DNA from 4 places in the Shinella sedimenti genome. Region 2 is predicted to be linked to each of the others. Evidence: riboswitches for the same ligand, from Rfam matches in the RefSeq annotation. Region 2 holds a riboswitch; each other region holds the start of a gene.

The links. A riboswitch is a leader RNA that binds a small molecule or an ion and turns the genes downstream of it on or off. The one in region 2 is predicted to bind cobalamin.
Region 1: another riboswitch for cobalamin. It lies ahead of MKI86_RS14885 (aromatic ring-hydroxylating oxygenase subunit alpha); the one in region 2 lies ahead of nrdH (glutaredoxin-like protein NrdH).
Region 3: another riboswitch for cobalamin. It lies ahead of MKI86_RS12970 (ABC transporter substrate-binding protein); the one in region 2 lies ahead of nrdH (glutaredoxin-like protein NrdH).
Region 4: another riboswitch for cobalamin. It lies ahead of bluB (5,6-dimethylbenzimidazole synthase); the one in region 2 lies ahead of nrdH (glutaredoxin-like protein NrdH).

Annotation. Positions count from the first base shown of each region.
Region 1 is NZ_JAKVIN010000006.1:111,482-116,772, forward strand. It holds gene MKI86_RS14870 (L-threonylcarbamoyladenylate synthase) at 1-344, opposite strand, end outside; gene MKI86_RS14875 (diguanylate cyclase domain-containing protein) at 502-1,566, shown strand; gene MKI86_RS14880 (DUF6656 family protein) at 1,586-2,200, opposite strand; cobalamin riboswitch at 2,495-2,748, shown strand; gene MKI86_RS14885 (aromatic ring-hydroxylating oxygenase subunit alpha) at 2,856-4,100, shown strand; gene MKI86_RS14890 (FAD-binding oxidoreductase) at 4,102-5,205, shown strand; gene lysS (lysine--tRNA ligase) at 5,286-5,291, opposite strand, start outside.
Region 2 is NZ_JAKVIN010000001.1:811,542-816,832, reverse strand. It holds gene metE (5-methyltetrahydropteroyltriglutamate--homocysteine S-methyltransferase) at 1-921, shown strand, start outside; gene MKI86_RS04105 (ribbon-helix-helix domain-containing protein) at 1,020-1,262, shown strand; gene MKI86_RS04100 (acyl-CoA thioesterase) at 1,276-2,055, shown strand; cobalamin riboswitch at 2,082-2,298, shown strand; gene nrdH (glutaredoxin-like protein NrdH) at 2,548-2,769, shown strand; gene nrdI (class Ib ribonucleoside-diphosphate reductase assembly flavoprotein NrdI) at 2,778-3,176, shown strand; gene nrdE (class 1b ribonucleoside-diphosphate reductase subunit alpha) at 3,173-5,291, shown strand, end outside.
Region 3 is NZ_JAKVIN010000005.1:140,473-145,763, forward strand. It holds gene MKI86_RS12955 (LamB/YcsF family protein) at 1-37, opposite strand, end outside; gene MKI86_RS12960 (GntR family transcriptional regulator) at 192-854, shown strand; gene MKI86_RS12965 (D-alanyl-D-alanine carboxypeptidase family protein) at 862-1,869, opposite strand; cobalamin riboswitch at 2,104-2,331, shown strand; gene MKI86_RS12970 (ABC transporter substrate-binding protein) at 2,492-3,508, shown strand; gene MKI86_RS12975 (FecCD family ABC transporter permease) at 3,505-4,545, shown strand; gene MKI86_RS12980 (ABC transporter ATP-binding protein) at 4,542-5,291, shown strand, end outside.
Region 4 is NZ_JAKVIN010000002.1:538,169-543,459, reverse strand. It holds gene MKI86_RS06755 (ABC-F family ATP-binding cassette domain-containing protein) at 1-495, opposite strand, end outside; gene MKI86_RS06750 (DUF2865 domain-containing protein) at 754-1,842, shown strand; gene bluB (5,6-dimethylbenzimidazole synthase) at 1,835-2,521, opposite strand; cobalamin riboswitch at 2,567-2,781, opposite strand; gene MKI86_RS06740 (NYN domain-containing protein) at 2,831-3,574, opposite strand; gene MKI86_RS06735 (NAD+ synthase) at 3,702-5,291, opposite strand, start outside.

The DNA of each region.
Region 1 (5,291 bases), on a different contig from region 2:
AGGCCGGCGCGCGCCAGCGGATGGATGGCACTCTCGGGACGAATGGGCAGAACAAGCGTCAGCGGGCCTGGCCAGAAGGCTTGCGCGAGTGCCCGCGAAACGGGATCGAAGACCGCATGTTTCTCCGCCATCGCGAGATCGGTCATGTGGCAGATCAGCGGGTTGAAGCGCGGCCTGCCCTTCATTTCATAAATGCGGGTGATCGCCAGCGGATTGGTGGCGTCGGCTGCAAGGCCGTAGACGGTTTCCGTCGGAATGGCGACGGGCACGCCGCGGGACAGGGCCTCGCAGGCGCGCTCCAGGGCTGCCGCCGCATGCGTTCTCGTGTCCACGATATCAGCCATTCTGCCCTTCCGTTTCGTCGGCTTCCTTTACAGGGGTTTGGCGGGGAATGCCAAGAGGCCAGCCCATTGCCTAAAATTGGAGCGACCTGATTAGACTGGCCGTAAGGGCGCACTGATATGCCTGATGGTAACAGGTTGTGCCCACAGGTTCCGGTTGATGACACATAAGAAATCCTCCACGATCGATGTCGCGCTTCGCGTTGCGACGGCTATGAAGCAGATGGGCATCGAGGGCCTGCCGCGAAATTACGAACTGGTCTATGAGGCCTATTCGGGCAACAATCCGGATCTCGTGCGCGAGTTCATTGCGCTGGGCAAGTACAAGACCCAGGCGGGGCTCGACGAACTCGGCCGCAAATATCTGCCGCATCAGCATGAGGCGAGCGTGCTGCAGCGCTCGGCGGGCGCGATCACCAATGAAATGGCCAACTTCATGGACCTGCTCGGCCAGGAGCGCGCATCGCTTTCCGATTATGGCCGCCTGATTGGCGAGGCGTCGCAGGTGATCCGCAATGCCAGCGGCATGGGTGAGGGTGCGCTGGGCAGTTCGCTTGAAGCCCTTCAGCGGGCGACGGAGCTACGCGTCACGCATACGGCCGAAATGGCGCAGAAGGTTGCGGCGCAATCGGCCGTCATGGACGGGATCCAGAAAGAGATGGCGGAATTCGAGGCGATGAAGTTCATCGATCCGCCGACGAAGCTGGGCAATCGCCGGGCCTTCAACAAGGCGCTCGCCGGCATTTATGCCAATCCCGAATTGCCCATGCTGTGCGGCGTTGCCATTGCCGAAGTCGATGCGGGACGGCGCTTCTCTCCCGGGCAGATCGAGGCCCTCTCCGACCACCTTGTGACGTTTTATGGCGGCCTGATCCGTCAGGTTTTTCCCGGTGAGGATCTCGCCGTTCGCTTCGACGGGTTACGCTTCGGGTTCCTGTTCCACACGTCGGAGGAAGCGGAGGTGCTGCGGCTCATCGATCAGTTGCGTGCCGCCTTCGAAACGGTGGCATTGCGCGATCCGCGCACGGGCCGCAATCTCGGCCATCTCACGCTTTCCGCCGGCGTATGCATGTCCGATCGGGCCGATAGCGCGCTGGCACTTTCATCCGCCTGCGAGCAGGCATTGGCTGAGGCACGGGCAGGCGGCGGTGACAGAGTTGTGGTGCACGGACCGGGTGCATCAGGCGCTTCCGGACGCGACTGGATGCTTTACCGGGCGTCCTGAGCCATCAGGCGCTACCCGCCTACATCGCCCGGATGGTCTTGCGCAGCGCCTCGCTGCCTGCGCCCAGCATCAGGACGTTCTTCATCGCCAGCTTCGGGTCATCGGTGCGGAAGAGCACGCCGTTTCCACGTATCTTGCAGTCAATCTTGAGCCGGCCGGCTTCTTCTGCGGGTGTGATGGCCACGGCGAAGTACATGCGGCCCGGCTTGCGGGATGTGTTGTCGAAAAACTGTTCCCCGTGATCGCTGTCAGCGCCGATATCAGCCTGAAAATTCGCCATGTAGAAGGCCCATTGCACATTCTCGAATTCGGCGAAGCGGGAGTTGGCGACCGTGATGTGGCAATAACCGAGATGCGGCGTCCCGGTGAGCGTGCGGTGAAAGATCAGGCGGGGAAACTGGATGGACTGATGGAAGCGGTTGATGCGGCCATGGGTGACGCTGCCGGCCCGCTCCAGTTTGCGGCCCGTGCGCTCGGCGACTTCTTCGTAGCTGAGATACCGTTTTTCGGTGGGGCTCCAAGTCGGCGTGCGATCGATCCGCCCGGTGCGCAGGAATTCGGTATGCGCAGATCGGGGCGGGTTCGCACGCTTGAAAGCGACAGCGTCGTAGTATCGGAAACCTGTCTGCTGCACCGTCGCACCCCATCGCCGCGCCCTTGTCGACGGAAGATTATGGAAACGTCGTTAAACTTTCCTTTCCGAAAGGGCCCACTTTCCAGATGCACCCTTTGTGGTCGCAATATGACAACATATCAGCCTGCGGCGACTTGCTGCCGAAACTATTCGCATTGCGCTGCAAAATTAGGCGCATCGCATTGATACTTCTGACTTAATGAAGGCGATGGAGATGATGTTTCCGCATAGGCTGCTGTCGTCAAAACATGATGCCATGTCGTTTTCCGGCGTGCCGCCGGGTCTTTCTTGCGGTTAGATAAGAACACTCAAGGTGCCGCCTCCAAGGGAGGGGTGGAGAATTGGGAAGCCGGTTTAAATCCGGCGCTGCCCCCGCAACGGTGTTGGAGCACGGTGCAGCAGGAAGCCACTGGACGGGAGGTCCGGGAAGGCGCTGCACCAGGTCCGGAAGGCATTGTCCCAAGGCGAGCCGCGAGGCTTTCTGACAGGGGCATGACCGGCCAAGGACACTCCTCAGCCCGGAAACCAGCCTGGAGTAACGATCGTGACTGGCTGCGGCGGGCGGCCGGGAAGCGTGCAGACCGTGCGGCTTTGCCGCCGGATGCCGTCTCCTTAAGCGCGCCTCAGCAAATTTTGGATATTCTGAGGATCCGGCATGGACATTCACAGCGACGTGCTCCGCAAGCTCAAGAACCGGCGCGAAGGCCACAGCCTCGAGCAGGCCTTCTACATCGACCCCGACTACTACAAGCTCGATCTTGAGACGATCTGGTACCGCGACTGGCTTTTCATCGGCCACGACTGCGAGATCCCCAAGTCCGGCAATTATTTCACGGTGCAGGTGGGCGATTATCCCGTGGTCGTCACCCGCGACCGGACCGGCACCATTCGTGCCCTTCACAATTCCTGCCGCCACCGCGGTTCGCGTGTGTGCACGCAGCACAAGGGCTCCTCCGCCAAGCTCGTCTGTCCCTACCACCAGTGGACTTACGAACTTGACGGTTCGCTGCTCTTCGCACGCCACATGGCGGAGGATTTCGACAAGACCCAGCACGGCCTGAAGCAGATCCACTGCCAGACGGTCGGCGGCTATATCTTCATCTGCCTTGCCGACGAAGCGCCGGATTTCGCGCCGTTCCGCAATCTGGTCGATCCCTATCTCGCCCGCCATCGCCTCGGCGAGACGAAGGTCGCCTTTGAAAGCACGATCATCGAGAAGGGCAACTGGAAGCTCGTCTGGGAAAACAACCGCGAGTGCTACCACTGCGCGGCCAACCACCCCGAACTCTGCCGCACCTATCCCGAAGCGCCGAGCGCGACGGGTGTGCAGGGCGCCAAGGATGATCCCGTTATCGCCGAACACTGGGCAAAGTGCGAAGCCGCCGGCCTGCCGAGCGAGTTCAAGATCTCGCCGACCGGTCAGTTCCGCGCGGCGCGCATGCCGCTCATCCAGGATGCCGAGAGCTACACCATGTCCGGCGCACGCGCCGTCCAGCGGCCGCTGTCGAGCGACGTGCTGGAAAGCCATATCGGCACGTTGCTGCTCTTCCATTATCCGACGACCTGGAACCATGTGCTGGCCGATCACGCCATTACCTTCCGCGTCCTGCCGCTTGGCCCTGAGCTGACGCAGGTCACGACGAAGTGGCTGGTCAACAAGGATGCGGTCGAAGGCGTCGACTACCGTCTCGACGAACTCACGCATGTCTGGACGGAAACCAACGACCAGGACCGCCGCATCGTCGAGGAGAATGCCTTCGGCATCCGCTCGCCGGCCTACCAGCCCGGCCCCTACTCGCCCGAAGACGAGGGTGGCGTGATGCAGTTTGTCGAGTGGTACACCAACTTCATGGTGGAGCGGCTCGACGGCGCCAAGAAGCCGCTGTCGCGGGTAGCCTGACATGACGGTCACGAGCGATTTTCGCCATTTCGACGAACTCCAGCCGTGGAACGATCGCCAGCACATGCTGGAATGCATCGCCGTCACGGTGGAGACGACCGATGTGATGACCTTCACCTTCCGTTCCGATCGCGACAACTGGTTCCGGTATCTGCCGGGCCAGTTCGTCACCTTGGAATTGCCGGTGTCGGAAGACGACCCGGTCATGCGGACCTACACGCTGGCCTCGACCCCTTCGCGCCCCTTCTCCGTCGCCGTGACGGTGAAGGCGCAGAAGAGCTCGATCGGCACGCGCTGGATGTTCGATCATCTGCGTCCCGGCATGAAGCTGAAGGCGTTCGGCCCGCTTGGTGATTTCTCCTTCGTGCGCTATCCGGCGGAGAAGTACCTCTTCATCTCGGCCGGCTCCGGCGTGACGCCGATGATGTCGATGACGCGGTGGATGTCGGATTGCAGCCCGCAATCGGACGTTGCCTTCGTCAGCTGTGCCCGCACGCCGGAGGATCTGCTGTTCAAGGCGGAACTCGAATGTCTCGCAGCCCAGATGCCCAATCTTTCCCTGGGCTTCGTCGTTGAAGGCCACAACCCGCGTGATGGGTGGCATGGCGTGCGCGGCCGCATCGATGCTGCCCGCCTGTCGCTGCTGGCGCCCGATTTCCGTGATCGCACCGTCTTCTGCTGCGGCCCGGAACCCTTCATGCGCGGCGTGCGCGACATGCTCAAGGTCTGCGGCTTCAACATGGACCGCTATCATGAGGAAAGCTTCCAGCCGGCGGCTGCTCCGGCGCCGGAGGAAATCGCGATCCGGGCAGGTGCGGGTGAACAGGAGGTCGATGCCAATGCGGTCTCGACCGTTACCTTCACCATGGCCGGCAAGGACGCGAAATGCGCGCCCGGCCAGACCATCCTCCAGACGGCGCGTTCGGCTGGCGTGCGTATCGGTGCGGCCTGTGAAGGCGGCCTTTGCGGCACCTGCCGGGTGATGAAGATCTCCGGCGAGGTCGAGATGCACCACAATGGCGGCATTCTCGATGATGAAATAGAGGAAGGTTACATCCTCGCCTGCTGCTCACGGCCTATCGGCGACGTGTCGATCGAGGCGTAAGGCAACGCTGCGCGATTTTAACAGAAAGCCCCGTCACCGGCCGGTGACGGGGCTTTGTCTTTTGGGAGCGAGATCCGACCTCAGTC
Region 2 (5,291 bases):
GGCGCGCTGAGCTACAAGGATTACGAGACCTTCCTGCAAAAGGAGACGGCAGCGGCCATCCGCTGGCAGGAAGAGATCGGGCTGGATGTGCTGGTGCACGGAGAGTTCGAAAGGAACGACATGGTGCAGTATTTCGGCGAGCAGCTTGCCGGCTTCGCGTTCACGCAGCACGCCTGGGTACAGAGCTACGGCTCGCGCTATGTCCGCCCGCCGATCATCTTCGGGGACGTCTCGCGGCCGAACCCGATGACCGTTCGCTGGTGGCAATATGCGCAGTCGCTGACCGAAAAGCCGGTGAAGGGTATGCTGACGGGCCCGGTGACGATCCTCAACTGGTCCTTCGTGCGGGACGATATCCCGCGCAGCGCCACCTGCCGGCAGATCGCGCTCGCCATCCGCGACGAAGTCGCCGATCTCGAGGCGGCCGGCGCGAAGATGATCCAGATCGACGAGGCCGCTTTGCGCGAAGGCCTGCCGCTGCGCCATCGGGACTGGCAGCATTATCTGGACTGGGCGGTCGAATCCTTCCGCCTGTGCTCGAGTGGCGTGGCGGACGAGACGCAGATCCACACCCACATGTGCTACTCGGAGTTCAACGACATCATCTCGGCCATCGCCGCCATGGATGCCGACGTGATCTCCATCGAGACCTCGCGCTCGAAGATGGAGCTGCTCGATGCCTTCAGGAACTTCCAGTATCCCAACGAGATCGGCCCCGGCGTCTATGACATTCACTCGCCGCGCGTGCCCGATATCGGTGAGATGACCGATCTCCTGTCGCTCGCCCGCCAGCGCCTGGCGGATCGCCAGCTGTGGATCAACCCCGATTGCGGCCTCAAGACCCGCAAATGGGAAGAGGTCAGGCCCGCGCTCGTCAACATGGTCGCCGCCGCCGCGCAATTGCGCCACGCCGCCCGATAGTATCATCCGGCGGCCCGGGGAAACCCGGGCCGTCCTCATGTCGTCAGGTCCGCCGGCCTGACAGGTGAAATCGTTCTCGCCGCTTGAGGAGGGCTGATATGAGCAGACGTCCCAGCCGGATTGGCCGACGCCAGGTCTCCGGACACTTCCCGCCCGATGTGCTCGACGCGATCAGCCGGCTCGCGAAAGAGCGCAACGTCACCCATCAGGTCATCCTGGCCGAAGCGTTGAACGATCTCTTCGAAAAGAACGGCCTGCAAAGGCTGGCCCGTCAAACCGCGCTGCCGCGAGGACGAGCGACTGTTCGCCGTCACGCGACCGGGCCGGACGCCGCCGATTGAAGGAATTGATCTCATGTCTGTTTTCCCGAGTTGCCTCATCGATCTCGTTTTTCCCGGTGATACGAACCACCACGGCACGCTGTTCGGCGGCGCCGGACTGGCGCTGATGGATCGCATCGCCTTCATCGCCGCGACCCGCCACGGCCGGGTGCCCTTTGTGACGGCCTCCTGCGACCGCGTCGATTTCGAGGCGCCCGCTCGCGTGGGGGAAATGGTCGAGCTTCGCGCGCGCACCCTGCGCGTTGGTCGTAAGTCGATGTCCGTCGAGGTGGAAATGACGGCGGAGGACCTTCTCTCCGGTGAGCGCCGGCTGTGCACCCGTGGTGGGTTCAATATGGTCGCGGTGCCGGAAAGCAAGGGGCCGGACTGGCGCCTGCCGCCGCTCTGTGACACCGCCGATGCGCCGCAAGCTGGGCTCATCACAAGCGACATCGTCTTTGCCGATCAGGCCAGCAGTTCAGGCCGCATGTTCGGCGGCGAGGCGCTCGCCGTCATGACCAAGGCGGCTTTCGTGGCGGCGACCCGCCATGGCCGGCGCATCACCGTGCTGGCCGCCTCCGAGCGTGTCGATTTCCGCGCGCCCGTGCCGGTCGGCGCGATCGTTGACACGGTCGCAACGATTGTTGCCGTCGGGCGCACCTCCATGACCGTTGCCGTGGAACTGTGGTCGGAAGACCTGATGAGTGGTGCCCGCAAACTCACGGCACACGGCCGTTTCGTGATGGTCGCGGTCGATGACCGCGACCGGCCGGTGCCCGTGGTCCCGCACGAAATGTTGGATAACCGATCATAGGCGTTGACGCATTTTTTACCTCGTCTACTATATCTTGTGTTCGAGGTTCCTTCGATTCGAAAGTGTCGAGGGCTAAGACGGGAACCCGGGGCGGCCATGATGGCCGCATTGTCCGGGGCTGCCCCCGCAACTGTAAGCGGTGAGCGTTCATCCGATGATGTCACTGAGGCGCTAATGCCTTGGGAAGACGGACGACCGTGTCGACCCGCGAGCCAGGAGACCTGCCTCGTGCATGAACGTCCACGGGCGGGGTGTCCGGATGGCGAGCGATGGGTTGCGAATGATCTCGCCCCGCGTCTCCCTGTGCACCCTGCTGAAAATGTCTCGGGGTGAAGTCATGTCGATCTTGTTTACAGTTTCTCCGCGCGTGTAGGCGGACGCCCCTTAACCGGTCGTCCGCGGGCGGTCGTCCATGTCTCTGCAATATATCGAACGGTCATCGGCGGATGGCCGATCGCTTCCCCATGCCTGATTGAAAAACGAGGAAAGCCCATGTCCATCATCGTCTATTCCAAGCCCGCCTGCGTCCAGTGCACCGCGACCACCCGCGCGCTCGATCGCCAGGGCATCGATTACAGCGTCGTCGATGTCTCCGAGGATGCCGATGCTTTCGCACTGGTGCAGGGTCTCGGTTATCGCCAGGTTCCCGTCGTCATCGCCGGCGAGCAGCATTGGGCCGGCTTCCGCCCGGACATGATCAGCGCGCTCGCCTGAGCCGGCCGATGGGCGGGCTCGTCTATTTTTCCAGCCGGTCGGAGAACACCCGACGCTTCGTCGAGAAACTCGGCGTCGCGGCCTTCCGCCTGCCGGTCGATGCGACGGACGAGCCGCCAAGGGCGCGGGAGCCCTTCGTGCTGGTCTCGCCGACCTATGGCGGCGGCGGGGAGAAGGGAGCGGTGCCGAAGCCGGTGATCCGCTTTCTGAACGATCCGCACAATCGAAGCCTGATCCGCGGCGTTATCGCGGCCGGGAACACCAATTTCGGCACCGGATACGCTCTCGCAGGCAACATCGTCTCCGCGAAATGCGCCGTGCCGTACCTCTACCGTTTCGAACTGCTCGGAACGGATGAGGATGTCGACAACGTCAGACAAGGGCTGGAACGATTTTGGACACGATGACGATAGACAAGCCGGCAAAGGTGCCGGAAATCACGGCGCTGGACTATCACGCGCTCAACGCCATGCTGAACCTCTACGATGAAGAGGGGAAGATCCAGCTCGACAAGGATCGGCAGGCGGCCAAGCAATATTTCCTCCAGCACGTCAACCAGAACACGGTGTTCTTCCATAACCTGCGGGAGAAGCTCGATTATCTGGTGACGGAGGGCTATTACGAGCAGGACGTGCTCGACCAGTATTCGTTCAATTTCGTGCGCGATCTCTTCGACCACGCCTATGACAAGAAGTTCCGTTTCCCGACCTTCCTGGGTGCCTTCAAGTACTACACCTCCTACACGCTGAAGACCTTCGACGGAAAACGCTACCTGGAGCGCTACGAGGACCGCGTCTGCATGGTGGCGCTGGCGCTGGCCCGCGGCAACGAGCAGCTTGCCCGCGATCTCGTCGACGAAATCATTTCCGGCCGCTTCCAGCCGGCGACGCCGACCTTCCTCAATGCCGGCAAGAAGCAGCGCGGCGAGCTCGTCTCGTGCTTCCTGCTGCGCATCGAAGACAACATGGAAAGTATCGGCCGCTCGATCAACTCGGCGCTCCAGCTTTCCAAGCGCGGTGGCGGGGTCGCGCTCTCGCTCACCAACCTTCGCGAGATGGGCGCGCCGATCAAGCAGATCGAGAACCAGTCTTCCGGCGTCATCCCGGTCATGAAGCTGCTGGAGGACTCGTTCTCCTATGCCAACCAGCTCGGTGCGCGGCAGGGGGCCGGCGCCGTCTATCTCAACGCCCATCACCCTGACATCATGCGCTTCCTCGATACCAAGCGCGAGAATGCCGACGAGAAGATCCGCATCAAGACGCTGTCGCTCGGCGTGGTCATCCCCGACATCACCTTCGAACTGGCGAAGAACAACGAGGATATGTACCTCTTCTCGCCGCATGACGTGGAGCGCGTCTACGGCGTCGCCTTTTCCGAGATTTCGGTCACCGAAAAATACCGTGAGATGGTCGAGGACAGCCGCATCAAGAAGAAGAAGATCAAAGCGCGCGACTTCTTCCAGATCATCGCCGAGATCCAGTTCGAAAGCGGCTATCCCTACATCATGTTCGAGGACACGGTGAACCGCGCCAATCCCATTGCCGGCCGCATCTCCATGAGCAATCTCTGCTCGGAAATTCTGCAGGTAAGCGAGCCGAGCGAGTTCAACGCCGACCTCTCCTATGCGAGGATGGGCAAGGACATCTCCTGCAATCTCGGCTCGCTCAACATTGCCTCTGCGATGGATTCACCGGATTTCGGCCGGACCATCGAGACGTCGATCCGCGCGCTGACGGCCGTTTCCGAGATGAGCCACATCTCGTCCGTTCCCTCCGTCGAGAAGGGCAACGACGACAGCCACGCCATCGGGCTCGGCCAGATGAACCTGCATGGCTATCTCGCCCGCGAGCGCATCTTTTACGGTTCGGAAGAAGGCGTCGATTTCACCAATATCTATTTCTACACGGTGACCTTTCACGCCATCCGCGCCTCCAACCGGCTGGCTGTCGAGAAGGGCGTGAGCTTCAAGGGCTTCGAGAACTCGAAATATGCTTCGGGCGAGTATTTCGACAAATATACCGAGCAGGAATGGCTGCCCGCGACGGAAAAGGTGCGCGGCATCTTCGAAGAGGCCGGCATCCACATCCCGACGCAGGGAGACTGGCAGGAACTGAAGTCGGCCGTCATGGAAGGCGGGCTCTACAACCAGAACCTCCAGGCCGTGCCGCCGACCGGTTCGATCTCCTATATCAACCACTCGACCTCCTCGATCCATCCGATCGTTTCAAAGATCGAGATCCGCAAGGAAGGTAAGATCGGCCGCGTCTACTATCCCGCCGCCTTCATGACGAACGACAACTTGGATTACTATCAGGACGCCTATGAGATCGGCCCGGAGAAAATCATCGACACCTATGCGGCGGCCACCCAGCATGTCGATCAGGGCCTGTCGCTGACGCTGTTCTTCCGCGACACCGCGACGACACGCGACATCAACCGGGCGCAGATCTACGCCTGGAAGAAGGGCATCAAGACCATCTACTACATCCGCCTTCGCCAGATGGCCCTGTCCGGCACGGAAG
Region 3 (5,291 bases), on a different contig from region 2:
CTTCACCGAGATCGCTATTGAGATCCATCACCGTCATGGTCTTCTCCTTCACATGTTAAACGAGAGTACATGAATGAACAAAAATATCAATATTGTTCAACAATCATTCCTGAGGAATCGGCTATATGCTAGAGTGCCGGGAATTCCTGCAAGCAGACAACCGGTTGGACATGATGGGGAAACAAAACGCTATGACGGACGACGGACAGGGCCTGCCGCTTGCCGACCGCCTGGCGCGACGCATCCGCGCGCTGCTGATCGCGGGCGAACTTTCGCCCGGACAGCGCCTGTCCGAAGCTGCGTTCAGCGAGCGCTTCAACGTGTCGCGCAATTCGTTGCGTGAGGCGTTTCGCCTGCTGACCAAGGATGGGCTTGTGCGCCACGAGGCCAATCGCGGCGTCTTTGTCGCAGTCCCGACAATGGCCTCCGTCATCGACATTTACCGCGTGCGGCGCTTGCTGGAATGTGCCGCCCTGCGCCAGGCTTGGCACCAGCATGCGGCCATCCGCACCATGCGCGACGCGGTCGCCGCAGGACGCGAGCGGCGCGATGCCGGCGACTGGCTCGGCGTCGGCAGCGCCAACATGACGTTCCACACCGCTATCATCGATCTCGCCGACAGCATGCGCATCAGTGAATTCTACGAGCGCATATCAGCGGAATTGCGTCTCTGCTTCGGGCTGCTGAAAGACCCGGAGCACCTACACGCGCCGTTCGTGGACATGAACGGCGAGATCGTGACGCTGCTTGAACAGAACAAGCGCGAAGAGGCCGCCGCGCAGCTCGACGCCTATCTCAACCTGGCGGAGCGGACGATGCTGAAGACGCTGGAACGCGCCTCCGAGCCCTCATGATGCCGGACTAGGACGGCCGGCGGGCCGGTATCGGTACATCCACGGCCGTATCGTCCGCCCATGTGCTGATAGTGTGGACCTCGCCTTTCGTTTCGCCCTGCAGATAGCTTTCGTGGCCGGGAAGCCCCATCGGGTAGAGCGCGTCGCGGCTCGTCTCATAGGCCGCGCTCTGATCGGTGCAGAGACGCACGCGCATATCCTGCGGGGCGACATCCTTTCGGTTCGCCAGGTCGTCCACGCGTCCGGCACCGCCGGAAAGCTGCCCCTCAAAGGCCTGCGTCATGTATTGCGCGGAGCGTTCGTTGCGTTCACGCTCCGTCGTCGCGCCGAGAATGACCACCATCACACGCTTGCCGTTGCGCGAGGCGAGCCCGACGATATTGCGGCCGGATGCGCACAGGAAGCCCGTCTTCATGCCCGTCGTGCCCGGATAGCGGGTCAGCAGCAGATTGTTGGACTTGATCTCCTTGCCGTCGATGGTGACCGACGACGCCAGGAAGAAGCGCCGAAATTCGGGAAACTGCCGGTCGACTTCCATGCCGAGGATCGCGAGGTCGCGTGCGGTCGTATAGTTGCTCTTGTCAAACAGGCCGTTCGGATTGGCGAAATGCGTGCCGGTCATCCCCAGACGCGCTGCGGTGTCATTCATGCGCTTGACGAAGGCGGCTTCGTTGGGCGCGACCGTTTCGGCGACGGCGACCGCCACGTCGTTGGCCGATGCGGTGATCATCGCGAAAAGGGCGTCCTCCAGCGTCATTGCGCGGCCGATGGTTAGCCCTGATTCAAGGAACGCCTGCTTGGTCGCGTTGCGCGTCATCGTTACGGGTGTCGTCAGCGACACCTCGCCCGCCTTCAGTGCTTCGAACGTCACGAAAGCCGACATCAGCTTGGTCGTCGACGCGGGATACCATGGCACGCCGGCATCCTCTTGATACAGCACCTGATGGCTGTCGGGATCGACGACGAGAACTGGCGTGGCATTGGCGACACTCGCCATGAAAAGGGACGCAGCCAATACCAGACATTTCCACGGTCGCCCGACCATCGTGCTTTCCACCATGTATCCGTCTCCAGAAATCAAGCTATTCTAATGGCATGGCACGACCTTGAAGGGCAAGCCGCCGATGCGACGCAGGCTCGCGCACCCTGCGGAGCCGTCCACACTGCATATATAAATGTCGTTTTGGACGAACAGGCGGCAGCGCCCTTTGCAAGCGGGCATCTGCGCCTTGACGCGGATCGGGGCGCATCATAAGGGGAATGCGACGGTTCCCGGAGGACGACTCCGAAGGGATTAATAGGGAACACGGTGCGGACGACCCAAAAGGGACCAAGACCGTGGCTGCCCCCGCAACTGTAAGCGGATTGCCGACCATCCCCGGGCCTTGAAGGCCATGCCACTGCGAGACATCGCGGGAAGGCAGATGAGCGACAGATATCCGTGAGCCAGGAGACCTGCCGTCGAACACGATCCAATCAGCCGGGCGGGGATGCCTGGAAAGGAGCAGATATGTCTGACCTGAACCTTTGCCGTTCGACGGCATCCATCCGCCTCGATTGGGCTTTCCGCGCGAACTGACACTTATGTCGCCCGCTGCACCTGCGCAGCGCTCGCCCTCTTCGGAATTGAGGTTTCCATGCGCCAGATCCTTGCCACCATTACATTCGCAGTCGGCCTGACCGGCCTTGCCGGCACCGGCTTCGCTGCCACGCAGTATCCGCTGACCATCAACAATTGTGGCCAGCAGGTCACCTTCTCCAAGGCTCCCGAAAAGATCGTCTCGATCGGCCAGGGCATGACCGAAGTGCTGTTCTCCCTTGGGCTTGCTGACAAGATTGCGGGCACCGCCGTATGGGTCGGCCCTGTTCTTCCCGCCTATGCAGAGGCCAACGACAAGATCAAGCGACTTGCCGACAACGATCCGAGCTTTGAAGCCGTTGTCGGCGAGGAGCCCGATCTCGTCGCGGCCGAGTTCGAATGGCATGTCGGCGTGCAGGGCGCGGTCGGCAAGCGCGAGCAATTCGCCGATCTCGGCATCAATACCTATGTCGCGCCGGCCGACTGCGTCGACAAGATCAATGAGGACGGCGGCGACGGCGTGCGCAAGGAACTGTTCACGATGGACCTGATCTATCAGGAAATCGCCGAACTCGCTGAAATCTTCGACATCAAGGAGCGCGGCGACGCCCTCATCGCCGACCTGAAGAAGCGCGAGGCGGATGCCGTCGCATCGATTGAAGGTGCCGCCGGCAAGAACCTTCCCGTCGTGTTCTGGTTCTCCAGCAAAGAGGTGAACGGTGACGCCTTTATCGCCGGCAAGAACAGCGCGCCTGCCTATATCCTCAAGACGATCGGCGCCAAGAACGTCGTCGCCACCGAAGAGGAATGGCCGCTGGTGGGCTGGGAGACCATTTCCCAGGCAAACCCCGCCGTCATCGTGCTCGCAACGATGGAACGCCGCCGCTATGCGGCCGACGACCCGCAGACGAAGATCGACTTTCTTGAGAACGACCCTGTAACCAAGGAACTCGACGCGGTGAAGAACAGGCACTTCGTGATGATGGACGCGCAGTCGATGAACCCGACGATCCGCACGATCGACGGCATCGAGACGCTGGCGGCCGGCATCAAGTCCTTCGGCCTGTCGCAGTGAGAGCTGCCGCATCCCGACAGCATCGGTGGTGGGCGCTTGTGGCGCTCACCATTGCCGCAGTCATCCTGCTCGCGATCATGATCAGCTTCGCCGTCGCCATCGGCGAGATCGCCATTCCCGTTTCCACGACGGCCAAGGCAGTGTCGAACCGGATCTTCGGCACATCCTTCGAACTCAACCGCATCCACCAGGGCATCGTCTGGGACTACCGGCTCAGCCGCGCGCTGGTTGCCGCAAGTGCCGGCGCATCACTTGCCCTCTGCGGCGTCGTTCTCCAGGCGATGTTGCGCAATCCGCTTGCAGAACCCTATGTGCTCGGCATCTCGGCAGGCGCCTCGACGGGCGCAGTCTGCGTCATGATCCTCGGCCTCGGCTATGGCGCGCTGACGCTTTCGGGCGGCGCCTTCATCGGCGCGATCGTCGCTTTCCTGCTCGTTGGCGTCCTGGCCGCCGGCGCTGGCCGCTCCAGCGAACGCATCATCCTGTGCGGCGTCGCCGGCTCGCAGCTCTTTAACGCGCTCACATCCTATATCGTTACAACATCCGCCAATGCCGAACAGGCGCGCGGCGTGCTGTTCTGGCTGCTCGGCTCGATGAGCGGTGTGCGCTGGCCCGACGTTTATCTCTCCGTGCCGGTCGCCATCGCCGGATATCTCGCCTGCCTGTTCCATGCCCGTGCGCTCGACGCCTTCGCCTTCGGCACGGATGCCGCCGCCGCACTCGGCATCGCCGTGCGGCGCGTTCAGGTCGTGCTGTTCGGCATCACCGCGCTGATGACCGCCGCCGTCGTCAGCATGGTCGGATCGATCGGCTTCGTCGGGCTCGTCATTCCCCATGCCGCGCGCTTCATCGTCGGCCCTTCGCACCACAGGCTCCTGCCGGCGACAGCACTGGGCGGGGCAATCTTCATGGTTTTCGCCGACATCGTCTCGCGCATCATCATTCCGCAGCAGATCCTGCCCATCGGTGTCGTTACCGCGCTGTTCGGCGCTCCTGCTTTTGCCATCATTCTCTTTCGTGCCCGGAGAAGCGTGTGAGTATCGCCGTCGAGAACGTCGCCTATACTGCCGGCAAAACCATCGTCGTCGATGGCATCACGCTGGCGGTGGAGCAGGGCAAGGTGCTCGGCCTTCTGGGGCCGAACGGTTCGGGGAAGTCCAGCCTGCTCCGGCTGATCTGCCGCCTGCGCAAGGTCGACAGTGGCATCATACGCCTTGCCGAACAGGACATCGCCGCCATTCCGCGTGCAAGCCTCGCGCGTCGCGTCGCCTTCGTGGAACAGCAGGCAACGACCGATACCCAGTTGACGGTGCGCGACATCGTCCAGCTCGGGCGAACGCCGCATCGCGGCCTGCTGTCCCCCTGGGGCGTGGATGACGACCTCGCCGTCGAGGACGCGCTAGCACGGGTGGACATGGCCCATAGGGCGGACCAGTTCTGGCATACACTTTCGGGCGGCGAGCGTCAGCGGGTGCACATCGCGCGGGCACTGGCGCAGACGCCGAGCGAACTTCTGCTCGACGAGCCGACCAATCATCTCGACATCCAGCACCAGCTGGAAATCCTGTCGCTCGTCACCCGGCTCGGCGTCACGTCGATCATCGCCCTGCACGATCTCAATCTCGCGGCGATGTTCTGCGACAGTCTCGCCGTCCTGCAGAACGGCAAGGTCGTGGCCGCCGGCGCCCCGCAGGATGTGCTGACCGAGGACCTTATTGCCCGCGTGTTCGGCGTGCGGGCGCACATCGAGCGCTCCGTCGTCCATGGTCGCTACAACATCCAG
Region 4 (5,291 bases), on a different contig from region 2:
CGGTTCATCGAGCAGCAGGAAATCCGGCTCACGGAACACCAGCGCCGCGAGGGCCGCTCGCGTGCGCTGCCCGCCGGACAGGGCCGAAAGTGGGGTTTTAGGCTCCACTTGGAGCCCAACGCGCGCGAGAGCGGCGGAGAACCGCGCCTCCACGGTCCAGTCGGCATCGGCAAGCTCGTCGGCTTCGGCCACGCCGCGTTCGGCGCGGGCGAGAAGATCGAGCATGTCAGCGATGCCGAAAAGATCGGCGACGGCTTCCCCCGCTGCAACCTGCACGGTCTGGCGCAGCAGACCGATCGCCCCGTCAACAGTCACGGTCCCGGATTGCGGTGCGAGCTCGCCCGTGACGAGCCTGAGCAACGTTGTCTTGCCGACGCCGTTGCGTCCGACAAGGCCGGTGCGCTCGGCACCGAAGGTCAGGTCGAGATTGGTAAGAAGCGTGTTCCCGTCAGGCGCGGACCACAAGATTTTGGAAAGCGTTATGGAGTGCGGCATGGATGTGGATATCCCCGATGACAAAACGAAGTCGGTTTGCGGTCGGGTTGAAATCCATGAAGCACCATCCGGTCGGTATTGAAGATGCCGCAATTTAGGGTGTGACTTGGGCCGTTGCAAGGCAGGCGCCCAGTGTGGCCGTTAAGCACGAATGCCGGTCGGCGTTGCACTCGCTCCGGCACGCCCTATGATAAGATAGGAAATGCCGGTTTTCGCCGGCCGTTTCGACATGCTCTAAGATCGATAGGGATCGTTACCGTGAAGCGACGCAGCCGCTTCCTGTTTGCCGTCGCAACCGGCCTGTCGCTTCTTTCTTCCGGCGGCACGGCGGCGGCGGACGTGTGCCAGCGCCTCAAGGCGGAACTGGCGAGCCTGCCCAAGGTCGTGGTCGATACCTCGAACGCCCGCAAATATGCGTCCGCCATCGCACGCCAGAACATCCAGCTGAGGCAAGCGAAAAGCGATCAGCGCCGCCTGCGCTGCTCCAGCGGCAGCATCATCGTGATCGGCGGCGCCAATGCCGATGCCTGCGCCACGCTCGCCACCGTCATCGGCAAGATGGAGCAGAACCTCCAGATCCTCGACAGCAAGCGGCGTGAGCTGTCGGGCGGCGGCGCGTCGAAGGCCAGACGCAACCGGCTGATCTCCTCGCTGGAGACCGAGGGCTGCAACGATGCGAAGGTGACGCCTGTTGCCGCAACCGAGCGTCTGCGCACGCTCGACGAAACGCGCACCCTGCCGCTGGGAACCGCGCCCGAAGGCAGCGACCGGCTGCAGTTGCGCTCGCTGGGCGGGAATGCCGGCCATGGCAACCTGCGCACCGTATGCGTGCGCACCTGCGACGGCGGTTTCTTCCCGATTTCCTCCAACGCCTCGCCGATGGACTTCCGCCGCGACCAGCAGGTCTGCGCGATGATGTGCCCACAGACCGAGACGGAACTCTATTACCACGCGATGGGGCGCGGACAGGAAACCGAGCAGATGACCTCCACGGTCAGCGGCCGCACCTATGTTGAATTGCAGAACGCCTTTGCCTACCGCACGCGCGACCTTTCCAAGCCCGGCGCCTGCGGCTGCAACCTCTCGGCTTACTATCAGGAGATGATCAAGCGCGAAAAGGCGGCACGCGGCGAGATGACGACGGAAACCGCACCGGATGGCGGCTCCGGCTCCGTAACCACCATCCAGACGCAGCCACGCAAGGACGAGGCAAAGGTTTCGGCCAAGGCGGAGGAGCGTGATTACGACCCGTCCAAGCACAAGGTGCGCACGGTCGGCCCGGCCTTCCTGCCGGAAAATGAATCCGCAATCGACCTCGGCCGTCCCGCAGGCGCCGACGTCAACTGATGTCCGGCCAGCGCTCTTCGAAGACCAGGTCCTCCAGTGGCAGACGCTGCCGCCAGCCCTTCACGGCCAGCTCCGGTTCGCCATAGAGCTGCTCGACGAAACCAACGCATAGCCAGGCGACGATCTCGATATGATTGGGGATGCCAAGGATCGTGCGGATATCGCTGTCGTGGAAGATGCTGACCCAGCCGACGCCCACCCCTTCCGCGCGCGCCGCAAGCCAGAGGTTCTGTACGGCGCAAACGGTGGAATAGACGTCCATGCGCGGATTGTGCGTTCGCCCCAGCACGACGGACCCTGCCCGCGTCGGATCGCAGGTCACGCAGATGGAAAGCGGCGCCTTCAGAATGCCCTCGAGCTTCAGCGCACGATAGCGTTCTTGCTGCTCGCCCGAAAACATCGCCTCCGCCTCCGCATTGGCCTTGAGAAAAGCCGCATGCACCGCCTGACGGGTCAGCAGATTGCGCACGAGAAGGAAGTTCCATGGCTGCATGAAACCGACCGACGGTGCGTTGTGTGCCGCCTGCAGCAGCCGCCGAACCAGATCGTCCGGTAAGGGATCAGGCAGGAACTGGTCGCGCACGTCGCGGCGCGTTTCGATGGCGCGGTAGACGGCCTGCTTTTCCTCATGCGGAAAAGCGCCCGCCCGGACCAGAAGGTCCAACGGTTCGGTTCGCATCGTCATCTCCCCAACAATGCGCAAAACCTGCCGCCGTCCGCGCGGTTCGGTCTATCTTGCCAGGCCGGTCTTCTGACTTCGGTTCACACGACTTCGAACTGCCTTCCCGGTTGAACAACCAGTGGCAAAACCCTGAATCGATTCAAGGTTTTAGAGTGAAGCCATCCCCGTCACAGCGTTGGGCACGTACCGGATCTGGGTCTCCCCGCACCGGTTTCCCGATTCTCCCGCAAGCGGGCACCTGACGTCCGGATTGTGCACGACACGACTGCGTGATCAAGTCCGCGTGTTCAAAACGCTGTTGTCGCCTCAGCCGTTATCGACCACTTTCTTGAGGGGCTGTGCCTTCAGACGGGCCTTGCGGTTCTTGTCGGCGAGTTCGGCGCCGGAAAAGGCCAGAAGCTTGCAGAGCTGGTTGTGACCATACGACTTCAGATCGAAGTTCGGTTGACACGCGTTCAAGGTCTTCATGAGGTCCGGCAGCGCAACCCATGGACCATCCAGCGGCGGCGCCTCGACGAAAATGCGTTGCAGGAGTTCACTCTTTAACGCGCGGCGAACATCTGGCGCCTGTATTGCAACAGTCTTTTCGGTGATTTTCACCGGCGCTGGACTTGGGTCGGGCTTTACAGCGCCGATGGTCCTGAAGACGTCAAAAGCCGTCTGAAACCGGCTCGAGGCCTTTGAGCACGCCATTCCAACGGCGATCTTGCCAGCGCGCCGAATTCGCATTGCCAACTGGGTGAAGTCGCTATCGGCGGTGGCGAGGCAGAACACATCCACTTGCCCCGAATGAAGTTCGTCCATGGCATCGATCACCATGGCGATATCAGCGCCGTTCTTGCCATTCGCCCCGGCCACGGTCTGCCGGGACGTGAGGGCGTGAAGTGCGGCGGCATCCAGCCACGGCTTGAGGGATGAATTCGAGAAGTCTCCATAGATACGGCGATCAAGCAGCAGGCCGTGCTTCGTCGCTTCTTCGATAAGCGTGGCGGCGGCGCGCGAAGGCACGTTCTCTGCATCGATAAAAAGGACAGCCCTGCGTTGCGCCATACCCACTCCCCGAGAAGGAATGCATATTAGCACTGACCTCTCTGTCTGCAATCAGAGAGGTTACATTTCGATCGCACAGGTTAACGCACAACTACCAGACGCAGAAAGACCGCCAGTACCGCGCCCCTCATCCCCGGTCGCGGAAGCGGTTGGTGATGGGGTAGCGGCGGTCGCGGCCGAAATTCTTGCGGGTGATCTTGACGCCGGGCGCGGACTGGCGGCGCTTGTATTCAGCGATGTAGAGCAGGTGCTCGATCCGGTGGACGGTTGCCGCGTCGTGGCCGCGCGCCACAATCTCCTCCGTGCCCATCTCCAACTCGACGAGGCATTCGAGAATGTCGTCAAGAACAGGATAGGGCGGCAGGGAATCCTGGTCGGTCTGATTGGGCCGCAGCTCGGCCGACGGCGCCTTGTCGATGATATTGTGCGGGATTACCTCACCCGTCGGCCCCAGCGCGCCGGGCGGCACATACTGGTTGCGCCAGCGCGACAGCGCATAGACCTGCATTTTGTAGAGGTCCTTGATGGGGTTGAAACCGCCGTTCATGTCGCCGTAGAGCGTGGCATAGCCGACCGACATTTCCGACTTGTTGCCCGTCGTGACCACCATCGAGCCGAACTTGTTGGAAATCGCCATCAGGATCGTGCCGCGCGTGCGGCTCTGGAGGTTTTCCTCGGTGATGCCTTCCTCGGTGCCCTCGAAGGTCTCTGACAGCGCGGAAAGGAAGCCGGTCACGGGTGCCTCGATCGGCACGATGTCGTAACGGCAACCCAGCGCCTTGGCGCAATCGGCAGCATCCTTCAGAGAATCCTCCGAAGTGTAACGGTAGGGCAGCATCACACAGCGCACGCGCTCCTCGCCCAGCGCATCGACGGCGATGGCCGCGCAGATCGCCGAATCGATGCCGCCGGACAGGCCGAGCACGACGTTCTTGAAGCCGTTCTTGTTGACGTAGTCGCGGAAGCCGAGAAGGCAGGCGCGGTAATCCGCCTCCTCGCGCTCGGGAATGCGCGACATCGGGCCGCTGTCGCAGACCCATCCGCCGCCCTGCCGCTTCCAGGTCGTGAGCGCGATGGTTTCCTCGAACTGGCTCATCTGGAAGGCCAGCGTCTTGTCGGCGTTGAAGGCGAAGCTTGCGCCGTCGAAAACAAGCTCGTCCTGCCCGCCGAGCTGGTTGGCATAGAGCAGCGGAAGGCCGGTCTCGATGACCTGCTTCAGCACGACCTGGTGGCGGATATCGACCTTGCCGCGATAATAGGGCGAGCCGTTCGGCGACAGCAGGATTTCCGCGCCGCTTTCCGCCAGCGTCTCGCAGACGCCGAGTTCGCCCCAGATGTCCTCGCAGATCGGGATGCCAAGGCGCACGCCACGGAAATTCACCGGACCCGGCATCGCGCCCTGATCAAAGACGCGCTTCTCATCGAATTCGCCGTAGTTCGGCAGGTCCACCTTGTCGCGGACCGCGATGACCTTGCCGGCATCGAGAACGGCGACGGCATTGTAGCGGCCGGTCTCGTCCTGCCGCGGAAAGCCGATAATGACGCCCGGGCCGCCATCCGCAGTGTCTGTGGCAAGATCATCGATAGCGCGACGGCAGGCCTTCAGGAAGGCCGGCTTCAGCACGAGATCCTCCGGCGGATAGCCGGAGATGAAAAGTTCCGTCAGCAGAAGCAGGTCGGCGCCCTGCGTTGCGGCATCCGCGCGAGCGGCGCGCGC